4 regions of the Priestia sp. TGN 0903 genome follow, and region 2 is predicted to be linked to each of the others. Evidence: riboswitches for the same ligand, from Rfam matches in the RefSeq annotation. Region 2 holds a riboswitch; each other region holds the start of a gene.
The links. Region 2 has a riboswitch for S-adenosylmethionine ahead of ACRPLY_RS09205 (BMP family lipoprotein). Riboswitches for the same ligand answer to the same signal wherever they lie in the genome.

Region 1 (4,212 bases), 230 kb from region 2:
AAAAGTTATTAAAGCAAAGAATTAAACAATTAAATCCGAGAGATCCATTCAACTTTGTTTTTATGGGCGACAGCAGAGGTGACGGACCAAACGATAATTGTTACACGATGAGCGGTGAATTTGAGCTTGTGTTAAAAAAGGCGGTGGAATTGAATCCGCTGTTCATTATTCATGGGGGAGACACCGTGTATACAGGAGAAAAGAGGTATTTGGAGCACTTTGTTAAAGTTGTCGAAAAAATAGCACCAAACATTCCCGTGTTTGTATGCGTAGGGAATCATGATGAATTAAACCTTGAAGAAAGCAACCTCGAAAACTTCAGAGCCACTATCGGAAAAGTGCACTGGGTCATTGATATTCCTGTCTTTAACTTCCGGTGCATCGCATTAAATAATATCATCAGTCCCAAGAATAAAATATATGGATTTACAGATAGAGAGCTGAATTATTTAGAGCAGCAGCTAGAGGATGCTCCTCGTAATACCGTTGTAGCCATGCATGCGCAGCCAAATATTGGCCGGTGGTCAGACCTGGGAGGTTTTCCTGTAACGACTCCTCAAAGTCAAGAATTTTTTGATTTAATTCAAGAACATCGCGTGAAAAAAGTGTTAGTCAGCCACGTGCATGCGTATGACGAGCAGTTTATTAGAAAAAACAGAAACGGGTCGTTTACGCTTGGAAGAGGTACTGATTTTGTATTATCAGGAGGCGCGGGTGCTCCCCTTGATTTTGAACCGCCTTTAATTTTAAATAATTATAATCTTACGGAGTTTTTTGTTAGCCGGTACGACATTTTAGGACCTCTTCTTTGGAAGGATTTTGGACGACCTCGAAGAAGTTGTTTGTAAAAACATGAAAGTAGAAAGCTAGGTTCAAAAAAAAGAGGCTGGGAAAAAAGGGTTTTAGGCGAAATGAAAAATGAACCACTAATCAAGCATCTTGATTAGTGGTTCATTTTTTTATTAGGGTAAACGTAGATTTCATGTGTATAGGTCTTTCTAGCAGGTGATTGGAGCACAAGACGAAGACTCCTGCGGGAAAAGCGGAACACGTGAGACCCCACAGGAGCTTATGCGACGAGGAGGCTCAGCGACCGCCCGCGGAAAGCGAAGTCTTGTACGGAAATCAACTGCGGTGTCACAAGCGATTCAGCTCATGTATCCCATTTGCCTTTAGATTGGATTCACTTGGTTATGTCTCAACCTCTTTTGGAAAACCGTACGAAACCTTGTAGCAGAAGGCCCAGTCAAGCGTTATAATAGATAGTGAATGATGATATATTCTCTATATTTGTCATATATTTGTATTACATATGTAATTGAAGAAAAATATTCACTTGATATACTGTTTAATGACTTAACTTTATCTTAACATTCACAGTGAAATGCCTGTTTATAGAAACTTAGAACATACACAGCAAATGGAGGAGCTATCATGGCAAACGAAAAGATGCAAGAAGGACTCAATCGTTTTATTAAGGAAGATTTAAATGACCTTTTAGGTAGACTGTTCCCCCTAATGGACCGAGAATGTGCGGAAGAAAAGAGAATGCTTATCGAAACGGCGGTAGAGTACATCTATTCTTCAGGGTATCATCAAGGAGCAAAAGACTTGATCGAAACACATCGAAAAGATGATTACAAATTATTAAGGCAAAAATTAGCGTCAACGCCTCCTGAAAACTAATTTTTTTGAAATTTCTTTTGACAACATAAATGTAAGGTGTTAAGATGACTCTACATTCAAAATATTATAAACAATTAAAACTCTTATTGAGAGAGGCGGAGGGACTGGCCCTGTGAAGCCCGGCAACCATTTAACAATCTTGTTAAAAAGGTGCTACATCCTGCAAAGCGTACAGCTTTGAAAAATAAGAGAGGATTTCATAGATACTATGCCTCTCTATTCATGATAGAGAGGCTTTTTATTTTATGTAAAGGTGTTTTGAATGAACAATTTCATAGAAATGCATCAGGTGCTGTGTAACGAATGTACGCAGCTTAAAAGGGAAGACCGGTGAAAAGCCGGCGCGGTCCCGCCACTGTAATGGGGAGCAACTTATTAACCACTGTTTCATGTTGAAATGGGAAGGGATAGGAAGCGATGAACCTAAGTCAGGAGACCTGCCTGTTGTATGCACTTAAGCTCTACGGGATATAGAGAGGAGTGAGGAATACGTGTTGAGAAAAACAGGCTATCTCAACTTTAGTTAAGTATGCGTATCATCTCTCTTTTCATTTCGAAAAGGGAGATTTTTTAGTTTAGCGATAAAAAAATATATAGGGAGTGGAAAAAATGAGCAGTGTAAAAAGTTCAAATGTAGGTTATCCAAGAATTGGTGAAAAACGAGAATGGAAAAAAGCGCTTGAGCAGTTTTGGGCAGGAAAGCTAGAGAAAGATATCTTTCTTCAGGAAATTGAAGCTCTTCGTCTTGGGCATCTGAAAAAACAGCGTGACGCAGGAATTGAATTAATTCCAGTCGGCGATTTTAGCTTATACGATCACGTGTTAGATACAGCCGCTATGTTTGGTTTGGTGCCAAAGCGCTTTGAATATAGCGGAGGCCCGGTATCCCTTGAAACGTATTTTGACATCGCCCGAGGAACAAAAGGTGCGGTAGCCTCTACGATGACAAAATGGTTTAACACAAATTATCACTACATTGTACCCGAGCTTGAGGAATGTACGCCAGCACTTGTAGAAAATCGCCCGCTTCAATTTTACAAAGAAGCAAAACAAAAGCTGAATATCAAAGGCAAACCCGTTATTTTAGGTCCAGTAACATTTGTGAAGCTGTCAAAAGGATATAAAAAAAGTGAGTTTAAAAAAGTAGTTGAACAATTTGTTCCTCTTTATGCAACAATCTTAGCGGAGCTGCAGGCAGAAGGCGTGGAGTGGGTACAAATAGATGAGCCGGTTTTAGCTACAACGCTATCAAAAGAAGACCTGGCACTGTATAAAGAAGTCTATGAAGCTTTGAAAAAAGCGGCACCGAATGTAAAAGTCATTTTGCAGACGTATTTTGACAGCGTAGATTACTATAAAGAAGTAGTTGCTCTTCCTGTTCACGGAATTGGATTGGATTTTGTACATGACCGAGGCGAAAATCTCACGGCGCTTAATAAATATGGTTTTCCAACTGATAAAGTGCTGGCAGCAGGAGTGATTGACGGACGAAACATTTGGCGTGAAAACTTGGACGAACAGCTTTTAACAATCAGTGAAATTGAAGAAGCCGTATCAAAAGACCGTTTGATTCTGCAGCCTTCATCAAGTTTATTACATGTTCCTGTCACGGTGAAAAGCGAAAAAACCATTGAGCCAATTCTAAAAAACGCGCTGTCTTTTGCAGATGAAAAGCTAAAGGAAATCACGCTTTTAACAAAAGCGGTGCAGCAAGGAAAAGAAGCAATAGAAAAAGAAATAAGTGAAAGTAAACAGGCGATTCAAGCATTAAATGGATCATCTTTTCGAAACCATCAAGACGTGCAAAAAGAGCTGAAGCAGCTGCACAGCTATAAAGCACAGCGCCAAGCGTCGTTTGACGTACGTCAACGCGTTCAGCAAGAAGCGTTTCAACTGCCGCTTCTTCCAACGACAACAATTGGAAGCTTTCCGCAAACAAAAGAAGTGCGAAAAGAGCGTCTGAAGTGGCGTAAAGGAGAGTTAAGCGATGAAGCATATGAAGCGTACATTAACGCTGAAATCAAAAAATGGATTGAAATTCAAGAAGACATCGGCTTAGATGTCCTTGTGCACGGAGAGTTTGAGCGCACGGACATGGTTGAATACTTCGGTGAAAAATTAGGAGGTTTTCAGTTTACGAAGTTTGGCTGGGTGCAATCATACGGTTCTCGCTGCGTGAAGCCGCCGCTTATTTACGGAGATGTCTCGTACGAGCAGGCGATGACGATCAAAGAAACGGTCTACGCACAGTCTCTAACCAATAAGCCTGTTAAAGGAATGCTGACGGGGCCGATTACGATTTTAAACTGGTCATTTGTGCGTGATGATATCCCGCGCTACGACGTGGCAAATCAAATTGCGCTTGCTCTTAGAAAAGAAGTGGAAGCACTTGAAAGTCAGGGCATCTCAATGATTCAAGTAGATGAACCGGCGCTGCGTGAAGGACTGCCGTTAAAACGAGAAAACTGGGAAAGCTACTTGAACGCCGCGGTGTACGCGTTCAAATTAGCCACAGTATCGGTGCAA
Region 2 (4,212 bases):
TCTTAGTCCTCTATACGATGGCACCGTGGCTCGCTGAACTAGTTATTAACGGAAAAGATTCCTCAGGAAATAGTCAAAAAGACGTAGTGTACGTCATCCGAATGGTAAGCTTTGCTTTAATTATTATCCCGCCTATGAGTCTATTACGAGGCTACTTTCAAGGTAACCAGTCTATGGGACCGTCCGCGCTAAGTACAATTATTGAACAAATAGTGCGAGTGTTGTTCATTTTAGTAGGAGCATACGCTGTTATTCACCTTTTTCATAGCACAATGACAAAAGCTGTTGGAATCGGTACGTTTGGAGCGTTTATTGGAGGCGTAGGGGGAATTGGGATTCTTGGAGCGGTTTATTTGAAGCGCAAGCGGTTGATTATAAAAGAAGTGAACAGCGGAAAGAATAATAAATTCGTTCCGTTCTCTTTAATGTTCAAAGAGCTTGTGACGTACGCTGTTCCGTTTGTATTAGTTGGTTTAGCTATTCCTATCTATCAAAATATTGATACGTTTACGATTAACATGCTTTTTCAATCAATAGGATATGGACAAGCTAAGGCTGAAACGATTAACTCCGTCATTGGATTAGCGCAAATTTTGGTGATGGTGCCGGTATCGTTAGCGACTGCCTTCAGCATGTCGCTAATTCCGGGCATTACATCTTCTTTTGTGCAAAGAAATTTACGGGAAGTAAAAGGAAAGATTACAAAAACGCTGCAGCTGCTGTTGTTTTTTACTCTTCCTGCTGCGGTAGGGCTTTGTTTATTGGGTAAGCCGGTATATATGATGATTTTTGGAGCGAAAAACAGTCCTGAAATCGGTGGAGTTGTTTTACAATGGTATGCGCCTGCTGCGATTCTTTTTGCTCTTTTTACCGTAACAGCCGCAATTCTCCAAGGAATTAATCAACAAAAGAAGCTAATTTTAGGCTTGGGCTTAGGAATTGTTGTGAAGATAGTATTAAACGTACTGTTGGTTTCAAGCTTAAAAGAAATTGGACCGGTTGTCGCGACTTACGGAGGGTATGGTGTATCGGTTATATATAACTTCTATTTAATTGAAAAATCTATTTCTTACCGAGTTCAATCACTGGGACAAGCTGCGTTGACACCTGTTTTATTAGTAAGTGTGATGTCAGCCGCTGTGATTATCGGCAATTATACTTCTCACTATTTTTTAGAAAATAAGCTGTCTGCATCTTCACTTGCGATTAGCACATCTTGTATTTCAATTGCTTTAGGTGCTGCTGTGTATCTAGGGCTTGGCGTAAAAACAAGTTTAGGGCAATCTGTTGTATTAAATAGAAGAAAAAGAATGTAAATGTAAAGGAGAGAAAGGTGTGTCAAAACGATTTTTACTAACCGTAGCGGCTGGAGGATGTATCATAATTTTCGGCGCGCTGCTGCTATTAAATTGGGAAAGAGTGTTTGGAGACTACCGTCCCATTCAAACGGCAAAAGCTGTTTTCAAATTAGAAGTGGGAAGTCAAGGTGTAGCAGAGACTACGGATTCAGATGATGCTCTTTACTATATGGTGAAAAAAGGACATTTAGATGAATATATTCAACTGATGAATGAAAAAGGCTATGTGTTAAAAGAGAAAGATATTGATCATAACCGACTTGTTTTTAACGATGGGCAAGAGGATGAGCAAATTTACTACAAGCGCTTTGCAAGGAAGTATACGATGATTGATGGAGAAGGGTAAAGGCCTTCACTTAGAATTACTACATACTAAAATCATTAAAAGAAAACACCACCTTGCGAATAAAAGGTGGTGTTTTTTTGTTAGATTATCTCATCTTAGTTTTGCTCTTGCTACCCCTGTTACGACCATACTCGTAATAAAAATAACTACGATTCCAATGTTGGTCGGGGTATCAAAAAATATTTTTGAAACGGCTAAAGCGATAATAAGCCCAATGGCTATGCCAGATAATTCTTTCATTAATTTCAACATTAACACCTCTTAACAATATCGCTAAGGAAAAGTCTAACATTATTGGTAAAGTGGTTTCAATTAATAACACATTAACCGAAGAAGCATAATAGAATTTATTTGCTACCACTAAATCCTTTCGACAGTCAACAAATTCAGTATAAGCGCTTTGTGAAGAAGTATAGAATGATTCAAGAAATGAGGTAAAGGCTTTAACTTCTATTTTAGTAGACTAAAACCATATAATCCTATCTGTTTTTAAAGTTTTTTTGTATGAAAAAGAAAAATAATATTGACAATTATTAAAAAACTATTAATATTGACTATATTACATAAAACAAATAGCTATTGTTTTCCTTATCAAGAGAGGTGGAGGGACTGGCCCTGTGAAACCCGGCAACCGCTGTCTATGACAGAATGGTGCCAAATCCTTAAGAACAGTATGTTCTTGAAGATGAGGAAGAGACGTTTGGTTAACGAGCTCTTCCTTTATATAAAGGAAGAGCTTTTTTTATATTATAGGGGGAGTAAGTTAAATGAAGAGATTTCTTATTTTAGCAGTTGCGCTTGTACTACTCGTAACTGGCTGTCAGTCAAAAAGCACAAAAAGCAGTGGAAGTGAAGAGAAAGGAAAGAAGCGAATTGCTCTTGTTTTGCCTGAAAAGATTGGGGTTAACCCGTTTTTTCAGCAAATGGATGAGGGAGCAAAACGAGCTGGGAAGAAGTATAACATTGATGTAAAGACAATTGAATCTACAGATCAAGCAGCCATTGAAAGTAATTTGCGTGCTGCCGTAGCAGAAAATTATGACTTGATTATTACATCTTCTTTTGAATCCGAAGATGCGTTGAAAAAAGTAGCTCAAGAAAATCCGCAGCGTCAATTTGCGATTATTGATACAGTGGTTGATTTACCAAATGTAAGAAGCGTTGTATTCCGTGAACAAGAAGCTTCATATTTATTAGGAGCAGCCGCAGGATTGATTACGAAAACGAATAAAGTAGGAATGGTTGCAGCTGATGATATTCCATTATTAAAAAAATGGACGGTAAGCTTTAAAGAAGGACTAGAATCAACAAATCCAAAAGCAGAGTTTTTAGTAAACTATGTTGGAAGCTTCTCTGATCCAGCTAAAGCAAAAGAACTTGCTATTTTACAGGCTTCAAAAGGCGCTGATTTTATCGCTGGAGCATCAGCTGTAGGCGACTTGGGTGTATTTGAAGCAGCAAAAGAAAAAGGTTTTTATACGGCAGGCCAAGATATTGACCGTACGGAAGTAGATCCTGAGCATATCATTTTATCGCAGTTAAAAGGATCTGATGCGGCTGCTTATGAAACGGTAGAAGCACTAGCAAATGACAAATTTAAATCGGGCGTAGTGACATACGGCTTAAAAGAAAAAGGTGTTGGGTTAACGTATGTGACTCAAGACAGCAAGACACCTCTTAATGACTTTGTAGGACAAGATGTAATTGATCAATTAAAAGAAATTAAAGATTCGATTATTGATGGAAAAACAGTGGTAAAAGATCCGTTAGCAAAGTGAGTTGAGAAGAGAAGTCGAGTAAGGCTGGCTTCTCTTTCTTATTTTTGAAAAAAACCTAAAGGGAAAGGAGCAATGAATGGAATGAGTGAGCTGTTGCAGTTAACGAATTTGACGAAGAAATACGGTTCATTTTTAGCAAACGATAACGTGTCTTTTACGCTGAAAAAAGGGGAGGTTCACGCGCTGGTCGGAGAAAACGGTGCTGGTAAAACAACGTTGATGAGGATGCTTTACGGAATGGAAAAGCCGAGTTCAGGAAGTGTTCAGCTGCACGGGAAACCTGTTTCGTTTTCATCTCCTGCGGATGCGATTAAAAACGGAATAGGCATGGTGCATCAGCATTTTATGGTTTTTCCTCATTTTTCAGTGGCTGAAAATATTGTCTTGGGGCATGAGCCAAAGAAAGGTCTCTTTTTCAACAGAAAGCAGGCGAAAGCAGATGTACAGCAATTAACCCAAACTTATCAAATTTCAGTGGATGTTCATAAAAAAGTAAAGCATTGCTCAATTGGGGAACAGCAAAAGATTGAAATTTTAAAAGTGCTGTATCAAGGAGCAGAAATTATTATTTTAGACGAGCCTACCGCCGTTCTTACTCCTCATGAAGTAAAGGAACTATTAAAAACAATCCGGTTTTTGGCTTCTCAAGGAAAAAGCATCATTATTATTACACATAAGCTGCAAGAAGTGATGGAAGTAGCGGACCGAATTACAGTTCTTCGAAATGGTA
Region 3 (4,212 bases), on a different contig from region 2:
AACAATGTCTTCTTTATGAAATGCGTCGCGATAAGACTCTAACACGAGTTTGGCGCGCTCATTCCACCCCACAACGATGAAGTGATCTTTTCCATAAAACTTTAAATTTCCTTCCAGATAAGCGCTCTCAGCGGAAACAGCAATTTTAGAAAGCGTGACAAAATAAGTAGTAATAAATCCCGTTCCAATGAGGACTAAAATAATTGCAGCTAACCTTCCAATCGTAGTGGTGGGAGCAAAATCACCGTACCCTATAGTAGAGATTGTAATAATAACCCACCAAATTCCTTCAAACACATTCCCAAACGTTTGCGGCTCTAGGAAATGTATAAGCATGCCGAAAAGTAAAACAAGGCAGCCGATAATAAAAAGAAGCCGCACTAAAATAGAACGACGAAAAAGTCGAAATAATAGCCATTCCATCATAAAAATACCTCCAGTGATTAGTCATAGCCACAGTATGACCATTTTTCACTGAAGGTATAAGATATCTTTATCTTTTTACTTCGTAATATTCAATCCATTCTTTGTCTGGACCATAGAAAAATAAGTATCTTGCTCCATTTGGCAAAGTTACAATGTTTTCTTCCACAAATGAAACGCCTGCTGATTTTAAACGCTCAAACTCCTCTTCAATTCCATCTACTGCCAGCGCAAAATGATGAACTTTACCTTCATTAGGTAAGCTTGAGTTATACCCTTGAATTAACTCTACGATTACATTGCCTTCTAAACCTAGAAAAGCTAGCTTCAAAGACGGATCGGTATGTGGTAGTGTTTCGATGAGCTCTAATCCCACCTTTTGTGTATAGAACTCAATAGATTTTTCTATATCCTTTACTTGAACGCCTACATGTTCAAATTTTAAAATTGCCATATGCATCACCCGTATCTATAGTATGTAAAAACTATGAAATATATTAAAGAGAAAGGATATAGAAGTCAAGATAGGGCTGCTTATTAGGAAAGGGCTCTTAAATCATATTTTTGCTGGAGTGAATAGGGTAGAGGCTTCCATCAAGCGCAAACGAAATTTTGCCTGTTTCTTCAGATACAACTAAAATTAATGCATCCGATTTTTCTGACATTCCAATGGCTGCACGGTGACGTGTTCCCAATTTTTTGTTCGTTGAAATAATAGACGAGAGAGGTAAAACATTAGCAGCCGAAATAAGCTGATTATTTCTAATTAGGACAGCTCCGTCATGTAAGGGTGTCCCTGGATAGAACAGTGTCTCAACTAGCGTAGCGCTGACAGGAGCTTGAATAGGCATTCCTTTTTGAATAAGAGGATCAACATTTTGTTCCCGTTCAATGACAATTAAAGCGCCGTGACGTTTCTCAGAGAGGTTATGAATAGCTAGGGACAGAGCAGCGTATTCAAATGTATAAGGCGATAAGTAATGACGCAAGTAATAAGAGGCGGCCGTAGCTTGAACATCTTGAAATAACCTTCTCATCTCCTCAAAATCACATAGGATACAATGATCACTCGTGTCTAAATGTTTAATTAAATTAGAGGCTTCAGTTGAAATCTGCTGTAAATATGTTCGTACATTATTTTTAATTGTATCGTCTAATTGAAAGGGTTGTCTCTCCATCTTATATAGCTCCTATCTGTCAGTCAGTGTTATCTGTAATGTGTGCTAATGTGGGTGAATTATCCGTAAAGCTTATAAATCCGCTATTAATTTTATAGAGAGATTTTGCGTTTTATTTAGCAAGAGAACATCAAAAGTTGGAGAAAAAAGAAAGCGTTTTATAAACTGATATGTTCACATTTGGGTCAAATTTACATATGTTGTTTTAAATAAAAGTATAGATATTTCTGTGAATTTAAAGTATAGTTTTCTTATCGGATATATGATTTTTAATGTTGACAAATATTCTAAATATGCTAAAATTTTTAAAAAATGCTTATCAAGAGTGGTGGAGGGATCTGGCCCGCTGAACCCCGGCAACCTGCTTAGCAAGGTGCTAATTCCAGCAAAGTGTGTATCATTTTGAAAGATAAGGTGAAAATTTATTGCCTACCCAGTCTTTCAATACGGAAGACTTTTTATTTTGATATAGCGCAAGCGATAATTTGAGAAGGGAAACCAATGACTGTAAACCCCGACTTAAAACAAATTTTTGAACACGCCGAAGTAAAGTAAGAATTAAATAGTTTCGCTGACTAGACACACTAGAGGCGGTTTTATCCAATTCTAGTGGGTAAAACCGTCTTTTTTTATTGGATAACGCGGATAACTAAGAATTGGAGTGGAGAAAATGGCAGACTTATATACGTACGAAAACTGGAGCGATACATTTCCAGAGTTCGACAGTAAAGATGAAACAAAAGGAGCCCTTTCAGCATTGCAGTGGGCGTATGATACCTACGGAGATTCAATTATTTATGCGTCAAGCTTTGGGATCGAAGGAATCGTGTTAATTGATTTAATTTCAAAAGTGAAAAAAGACGCTGAAATTGTCTTTTTAGATACAGGTGTTCATTTTAAAGAAACATATGAAGTGATTGATGCAATTAAAGAACGCTTCCCTGATTTACGTATTCATATGAAAAAGCCGGATTTAACTCTTGCAGAACAAGCTGAAAAACATGGAGATGAGCTTTGGAAGAGTCAGCCTAACTTATGCTGTCAAATTCGAAAAATCATTCCGCTAAGAGAATCCCTTGCTCCTTATGATGCGTGGATTTCTGGTTTGAGACGCGAGCAGTCTGAGTCTCGTGCCAACACGAATTATTTTAATAAAGATGAGAAATTCAAGAAGGTGAAAGTTTGTCCGTTAATTCATTGGTCATGGAAAGAAATTTGGCGCTATGTGTATAAGCATGATTTGCCGTACAACAAACTTCATGATCAAGGCTACCCAAGTATCGGCTGTGAGCCCTGTACCGCACCTGCCTATAATGTAGACGATTTACGTTCAGGAAGATGGGCAGGTACACAAAAAGTTGAGTGCGGATTACACGAATCTTAAATACGAAAGAGCTGAATAAATGATGCTTTTATATGTTGCCTTTATCATTGCGCTTTTTTTTGCAATGAATATTGGGGCAAGCGGTGCAGCAGCTGCTATGGGCGTTTCATACGGCTCCGGTGCAATTAAAAAGCGAAGAGTGGCCCTGTTCATCTGTGCTGTAGGAATTGTGCTCGGAGCTGTTACCGGAGGCGGTGAGGTGGTAAAAACCATCAGTTCAGGTATCATACCTGAAAAACTGCTGTCAGTAGAATTAGTTATTATCATTCTGGCTGCTGCAACGCTGTCACTCTTTTTCGCGAATTTGATTGGTATCCCTCTATCAACAAGTGAAGTAACAGTTGGCTCAGTTGTTGGAGTAGGAGTAGCTTATCAATCTCTGTATGTAGAAAAACTTTTAATTGTCATGTCTTTTTGGATTATTGTTCCGCTAGTTTCATTTGTCATTGCTTTTTTGATTGGGAAAGTGATAAAACGCAGAGCGCATAAAAAAGAAGCAGAGGGAAAGTGGAAAAGAGTTTTAACGATTTTAGTTATAGCGACGGGATTCTTTGAAGCCTTCTCAGCTGGAATGAATAATGTGGCAAATGCTGTCGGTCCTCTAGTAGGAGCTGGGTTAATGGATGCTACAACGGGTGTCATAGCAGGAGGATTGGCGGTGGCACTCGGAGCTCTTTTACTAGGAGGCCGAGTTATTGAAACAAACGGAAAAAAAATTACTCGCTATTCTGTAGGGGAAGGCTGCATTATTTCAGGTACTGGTGCTTCTCTTGTTACAGCAGCTTCACTGTTTGGTTTGCCAGTACCGCTTACACAGGTCACTACGTCTTCTATTATTGGGATAGGCGCAGCGAAAACGGGATTTACGAAAGAACAGCGCGAAGTGGTCATTCAAATGTTAAAGGTTTGGGTGGTATCCCCTGTATTTTCACTCGTAATCTCATATGTTCTTGTGAAATTAGTACTTGAAAGCGACTTATATTCATTTGTGGTGCTAGCTAGTGGCTGCATTGCCACAGCAGGTGTTCTAAGCTTAGCTAGAACGACTAGAAGAAAAAGAGCAAGCTTGCAGTCGGAAAAAGAAAAAATGACTGCGTGATTCAATTGCTTTTTATTATATTGTGTTAATTACTTAAGGAGGATTTTACAAAATGACAACAATTCAAGCACACGGTGGAGAATTAATTAATTTATATCAACCAACATATGACTACACTTCACTAACAA
Region 4 (4,212 bases), on a different contig from region 2:
GGCAAGACGACGGCAATCATATTTGTTTTCCCTTTTGATAAGTGAACGGCATTAATGTTTTGTTCATAATTAAGTTCTTGAATTACTTCTTCTACCAGACGGCGCTTTTCTTCTTTTACATACGGATGATGATTTAAAACCCGTGACACGGTCGAAACAGATACACCAGCTTTTTTTGCGATATCTCGGATATTTGTCATGTTTTCACCTTTTTCTCTTGCGCTGAAACGCGTTTCATACTTTATTCTCATTATAAAGTGAAAAAGCAATAAGCTAAACCCGTTACAATCATGTTTTTATTCACTTTTATAAGGAGGTCATATCATGGGTATTTTATTATTCATTTTATTATGCGGAATTGAAATCGGAGGAGCGGCTTATGCACTTAAACAAAATGAGACACTTTGGAAGGAGCTAGATGAAAAAAAGCCGACTGATTTTTTCAAACAGTAAAAAACCCTTAAAAAGAATGTTCTTTTTAAGGGTTTGATATTACGCAGCTTCTTTAGATGATTTTGATTTTTTATTTAAACGAGGAAAGCCAATTACAATCGCAATGATACCGCAAACCGCTGTTAACATTGGATAGAATGTAAATGGAATAATCTCAACCGGTGAAACTTTAGCAAATCCTGCTGCGAGAAGCATTTGTGCACCGTAAGGGATAAGCCCTTGAACGCTGCATGAAAACAAGTCGAGCAGACTGGCTGATTTACGATTATCAATTGAATACTTATCAGAGATTTCTTTCGCTAACGGACCTGCTGTAATAATTGAAATCGTGTTATTAGCCGTGGCTAAATTTGTTAAACTTACTAATCCAGCGATACTGAATTCTCCGCCTTTTTTTGTTTGAATGCGTCGTGTTAATAGGTTCAATAAGAACTGAATACCGCCGTTATAGCGAATGAGTTCAACCATTCCGCCAATTAAAAGAGATAAAATAATTAATTCCGACATTCCGCCAATACCTTCTGTCACAGTTTTAGCAAGAGAAGAAAGCGTGTAGCTTCCGTCAGCTAATCCAATCACGCCGGCTAATACAATTCCTCCGGTTAAAATACTTAATACGTTTGCACCAAATATGGCAGCGACGAGTACGCCGACATAAGGCAAGATTTTAAACCAGCTAAAATCTTTAATTTCTACTGATGACGTATTGCCTAGCGTCATTACAAGTAATAAAATCACTGTAACAATCGCTGCAGGAAGGACAATAAAAAAGTTTACTTTTAATTTATCTGACATATTTGTTTTTTGCGTACGAACTGCCGCAATGGTCGTATCAGAGATTACGGATAAATTATCTCCAAACATTGCACCACCAACAACAGCAGCAATTGCCAATGTAATCGATACATGCGCCTGCTCACTGATTCCTACAGCGATAGGCCCTAACGCAGCGATCGTTCCCATTGACGTTCCCATCGAAATTGAAATGAATGCGCCAATAACAAAGATTCCGACTACCACTAAGCTTTGCGGAAGCACAGACAGAGCTAAGTTTACCGTTGAATCAACAGCTCCCATGCCTTTAGCGACTTGAGAAAAAGCACCTGCCAAAATAAAAATAAGTACCATAATAATGATATCAGGATGCCCTGCTCCTTTAGCAAAGCGTTCCACTTTTACATTAAGTGAATCTTTGCGGTTCATAGCCAGCGCCACAATGGCTGCAATGATAATAGCTACTAATACAGGCAGCTTATAAAAATCTCCCGTTATAATTCCTGATCCGACAAACAGGACTAAAAAGACGCCCAGCGGTAACAGCGCCCAGCCGTTTCCTTTTTGTTGTTCCATTCTCAACACCTCTTGTTTACGTAATAAAAAAAGACCTCTTCTTATTGATAAGAAGAGGTCTCTTATTTGTATCATAAGATTACCCTTCTCATCTTCCAAACGAAACATCGTCTGCTGGATTTGGCACCGCACTGCGTACAGCCAGTTGCCGAGACATCATAGGGCCAGTCCCTCCGTCTCTCTTGATAAGAAGTTTGTAGTTGTTTTAAAAATAGTCTTTCACTACTGTAATCTCTTTTTATTTAATTGTCAAATGCTATTTTAGAAAAATATATAGTGTGAAAATTCTCACATCAATTAGCTACGTCACGTTTTAAAAACGCCACCCACGCTACGCCCATAAAGAAGACAAAGTGTGCAACTAAGATGAAGATTGAAAATGGAATTGTCATTCCGTCAAACATCGTCTTCATTCCGTCCATATACTGCACAAAGTTTGTGTTGGCGAACAGTAAAAATTTCCCCCACCATAAACCTAGCTCTGATACTAGTCCTGTTACAGCTTTTGCGCCGATACTTATGACAATAGCTAGACTTGAAGCAAGCGCGCTGTTTCTAAATAAAGACGACAGCATAAAAGCAAACGTCATCATCATAAACGTTTCCATATACGCGCTGTCATACGTAAGCGTAATGTTTTTAAGCAGCTGCGCATCTCCTTCTAGACTAGCAAATCCAAAGAACAATGCTCCCCATACAAACGAAAAAAGCAAATAGCTCAGCAAGTAATACAAGCTAATTAAAACGAGCGTTATGTACTTGGACGTTAAAATCGTTGAACGTCTAGCAGGGCGAATTAAAAGAAGCTTAATGGTACCCGCTTCAAACTCTTTTGCAACCATTGATCCTCCAACAGCAAGCGCGAAAAATTGAACGAGGATCAGCATGCCTGCACTAAATGACAGGAAATTCAATATGTTGTCTTCCGTTCCTGCGCTGTTTGCTACTTTCTTCATTAAAAGAGCCATACAAAGAGTTAAGATGCCGATTGTAATAAACGTGACTTTTGTACTTCTTTTGTAAAACCATTTCATATGTTCATTTTGAATTAACTTAAGCATGGTGCTCTCCCTCCGTAACGGACATAAACGAATCTTCAAGCGTCTCATAAACAGGAGTGATTCGGTAGACTAAAATATCGCTGTCCACTAATTTTCTATTCACAGCTGGAATTTGTTCTTTCATAATCACTACATCAATACTATCGGATTTTATTGTTACTTGGAATTCTTGAGATAAAAGATCCGCTGCTTGTTGCACGTCAGATACTTCAAATTCTACATACATCCCTTGATCTTGACGATTTGGAGATAGATCTTGAACAGCTTTTAACTCGCCGTTTTGAATAATACCAACGCGGTCACATAATGCTTCCACTTCTTTTAATAAGTGGCTCGCGATTAAAATTGAAATACCTTCTTCCCTGCAGAGAGTTTGTAAATATGTACGAAATTCTCTCATTCCCGCTGGGTCTAGACCATTTGTTGGTTCGTCTAGTAAAAGCAATGCAGGCTTATGTAAAATAGCTTGAGCTACTCCTAAACGCTGTCTCATCCCAAGGGAATACGTCTTCACTTTTGCATGAATGCTGTTTTCAAGCTTTACTAGCGCAATCACTTCATCCAAGCGTTCTGCTGTGATCCCTTCATGCATATTCGCAAAGTGTTTTAAATTTTGATAGCCCGTCAGATAATCATAAAACTCAGGATTTTCAATAATCGCTCCAATTGATTTCATAGCTGATGTAAACTGTTCTTTTAAAGGAAACCCATTGACGGTAATTGTTCCCTTTGTTTCTTTAATGAGTCCTACGACGGTACGAATGAGCGTTGTTTTTCCAGATCCGTTCGGACCAAGCAATCCGAAAATCTCACCGCGCTCAACCGATAAGGATACATCATGCAAAATGGTTTTCTTCCCAATTACTTTACTGACATGATCTACTTGTAGCACTGTTTCTGTCATCATGTACATCCTTTCTTTAATTAGCAATACGCCTTCTATTGTTTCTCTTTTTTAACTATTTGTCTACTATAACCTTATTTTTGGAAAAGTAGCCCATTCAAATCATTCGTATTATCCGCTTACATTTGATAAAATAAAACAAACCTTAGTTAGAGGAGGACTTCTACATAATGAACTTAACCGTATACCTTGCCGGGCAAATTCACGATAACTGGCGAGACGAAATTAAAAACCAAGCAGAACAATTAAACCTTCCCCTTACCTTTGTCGGTCCCATGACAGACCATGACCGCTCCGACAACATTGGAGAAGAAATTTTAGGAAAACAGCCTAATGCTGTCTTAAAAGATGAAGCTGCTTCTCAAATTAATAATTTACGCACACAGGTGCTCCTTAAAAAATCTGATGTGGTCATTGCTTTATTTGGTGAAAAATACAAACAGT

Region 1: another riboswitch for S-adenosylmethionine. It lies ahead of metE (5-methyltetrahydropteroyltriglutamate--homocysteine S-methyltransferase); the one in region 2 lies ahead of ACRPLY_RS09205 (BMP family lipoprotein).
Region 3: another riboswitch for S-adenosylmethionine. It lies ahead of ACRPLY_RS19440 (phosphoadenylyl-sulfate reductase); the one in region 2 lies ahead of ACRPLY_RS09205 (BMP family lipoprotein).
Region 4: another riboswitch for S-adenosylmethionine. It lies ahead of ACRPLY_RS02590 (Na+/H+ antiporter NhaC family protein); the one in region 2 lies ahead of ACRPLY_RS09205 (BMP family lipoprotein).

The regions. Positions count from the first base shown of each region.
Region 1 covers NZ_JBOZGL010000002.1:768,036-772,247, forward strand. The annotation lists gene ACRPLY_RS10490 (metallophosphoesterase family protein) at 1-848, shown strand, start outside; gene ACRPLY_RS10495 (hypothetical protein) at 1,006-1,176, shown strand; gene ACRPLY_RS10500 (hypothetical protein) at 1,435-1,686, shown strand; SAM riboswitch class I at 1,767-1,877, shown strand; cobalamin riboswitch at 1,957-2,145, shown strand; gene metE (5-methyltetrahydropteroyltriglutamate--homocysteine S-methyltransferase) at 2,296-4,212, shown strand, end outside.
Region 2 covers NZ_JBOZGL010000002.1:536,672-540,883, forward strand. The annotation lists gene ACRPLY_RS09190 (putative polysaccharide biosynthesis protein) at 1-1,316, shown strand, start outside; gene ACRPLY_RS09195 (hypothetical protein) at 1,336-1,704, shown strand; gene ACRPLY_RS09200 (hypothetical protein) at 1,795-1,956, opposite strand; SAM riboswitch class I at 2,290-2,396, shown strand; gene ACRPLY_RS09205 (BMP family lipoprotein) at 2,472-3,482, shown strand; gene ACRPLY_RS09210 (ABC transporter ATP-binding protein) at 3,564-4,212, shown strand, end outside.
Region 3 covers NZ_JBOZGL010000006.1:7,192-11,403, reverse strand. The annotation lists gene ACRPLY_RS19455 (potassium channel family protein) at 1-426, opposite strand, end outside; gene ACRPLY_RS19450 (VOC family protein) at 494-877, opposite strand; gene cdaS (sporulation-specific diadenylate cyclase CdaS) at 975-1,601, opposite strand; SAM riboswitch class I at 1,915-2,017, shown strand; gene ACRPLY_RS19440 (phosphoadenylyl-sulfate reductase) at 2,272-2,985, shown strand; gene ACRPLY_RS19435 (inorganic phosphate transporter) at 3,005-4,084, shown strand; gene sat (sulfate adenylyltransferase) at 4,137-4,212, shown strand, end outside.
Region 4 covers NZ_JBOZGL010000001.1:494,921-499,132, forward strand. The annotation lists gene ACRPLY_RS02580 (LacI family DNA-binding transcriptional regulator) at 1-200, opposite strand, end outside; gene ACRPLY_RS02585 (hypothetical protein) at 325-453, shown strand; gene ACRPLY_RS02590 (Na+/H+ antiporter NhaC family protein) at 493-1,803, opposite strand; SAM riboswitch class I at 1,889-1,995, opposite strand; gene ACRPLY_RS02595 (ABC transporter permease) at 2,097-2,864, opposite strand; gene ACRPLY_RS02600 (ABC transporter ATP-binding protein) at 2,857-3,768, opposite strand; gene ACRPLY_RS02605 (YtoQ family protein) at 3,939-4,212, shown strand, end outside.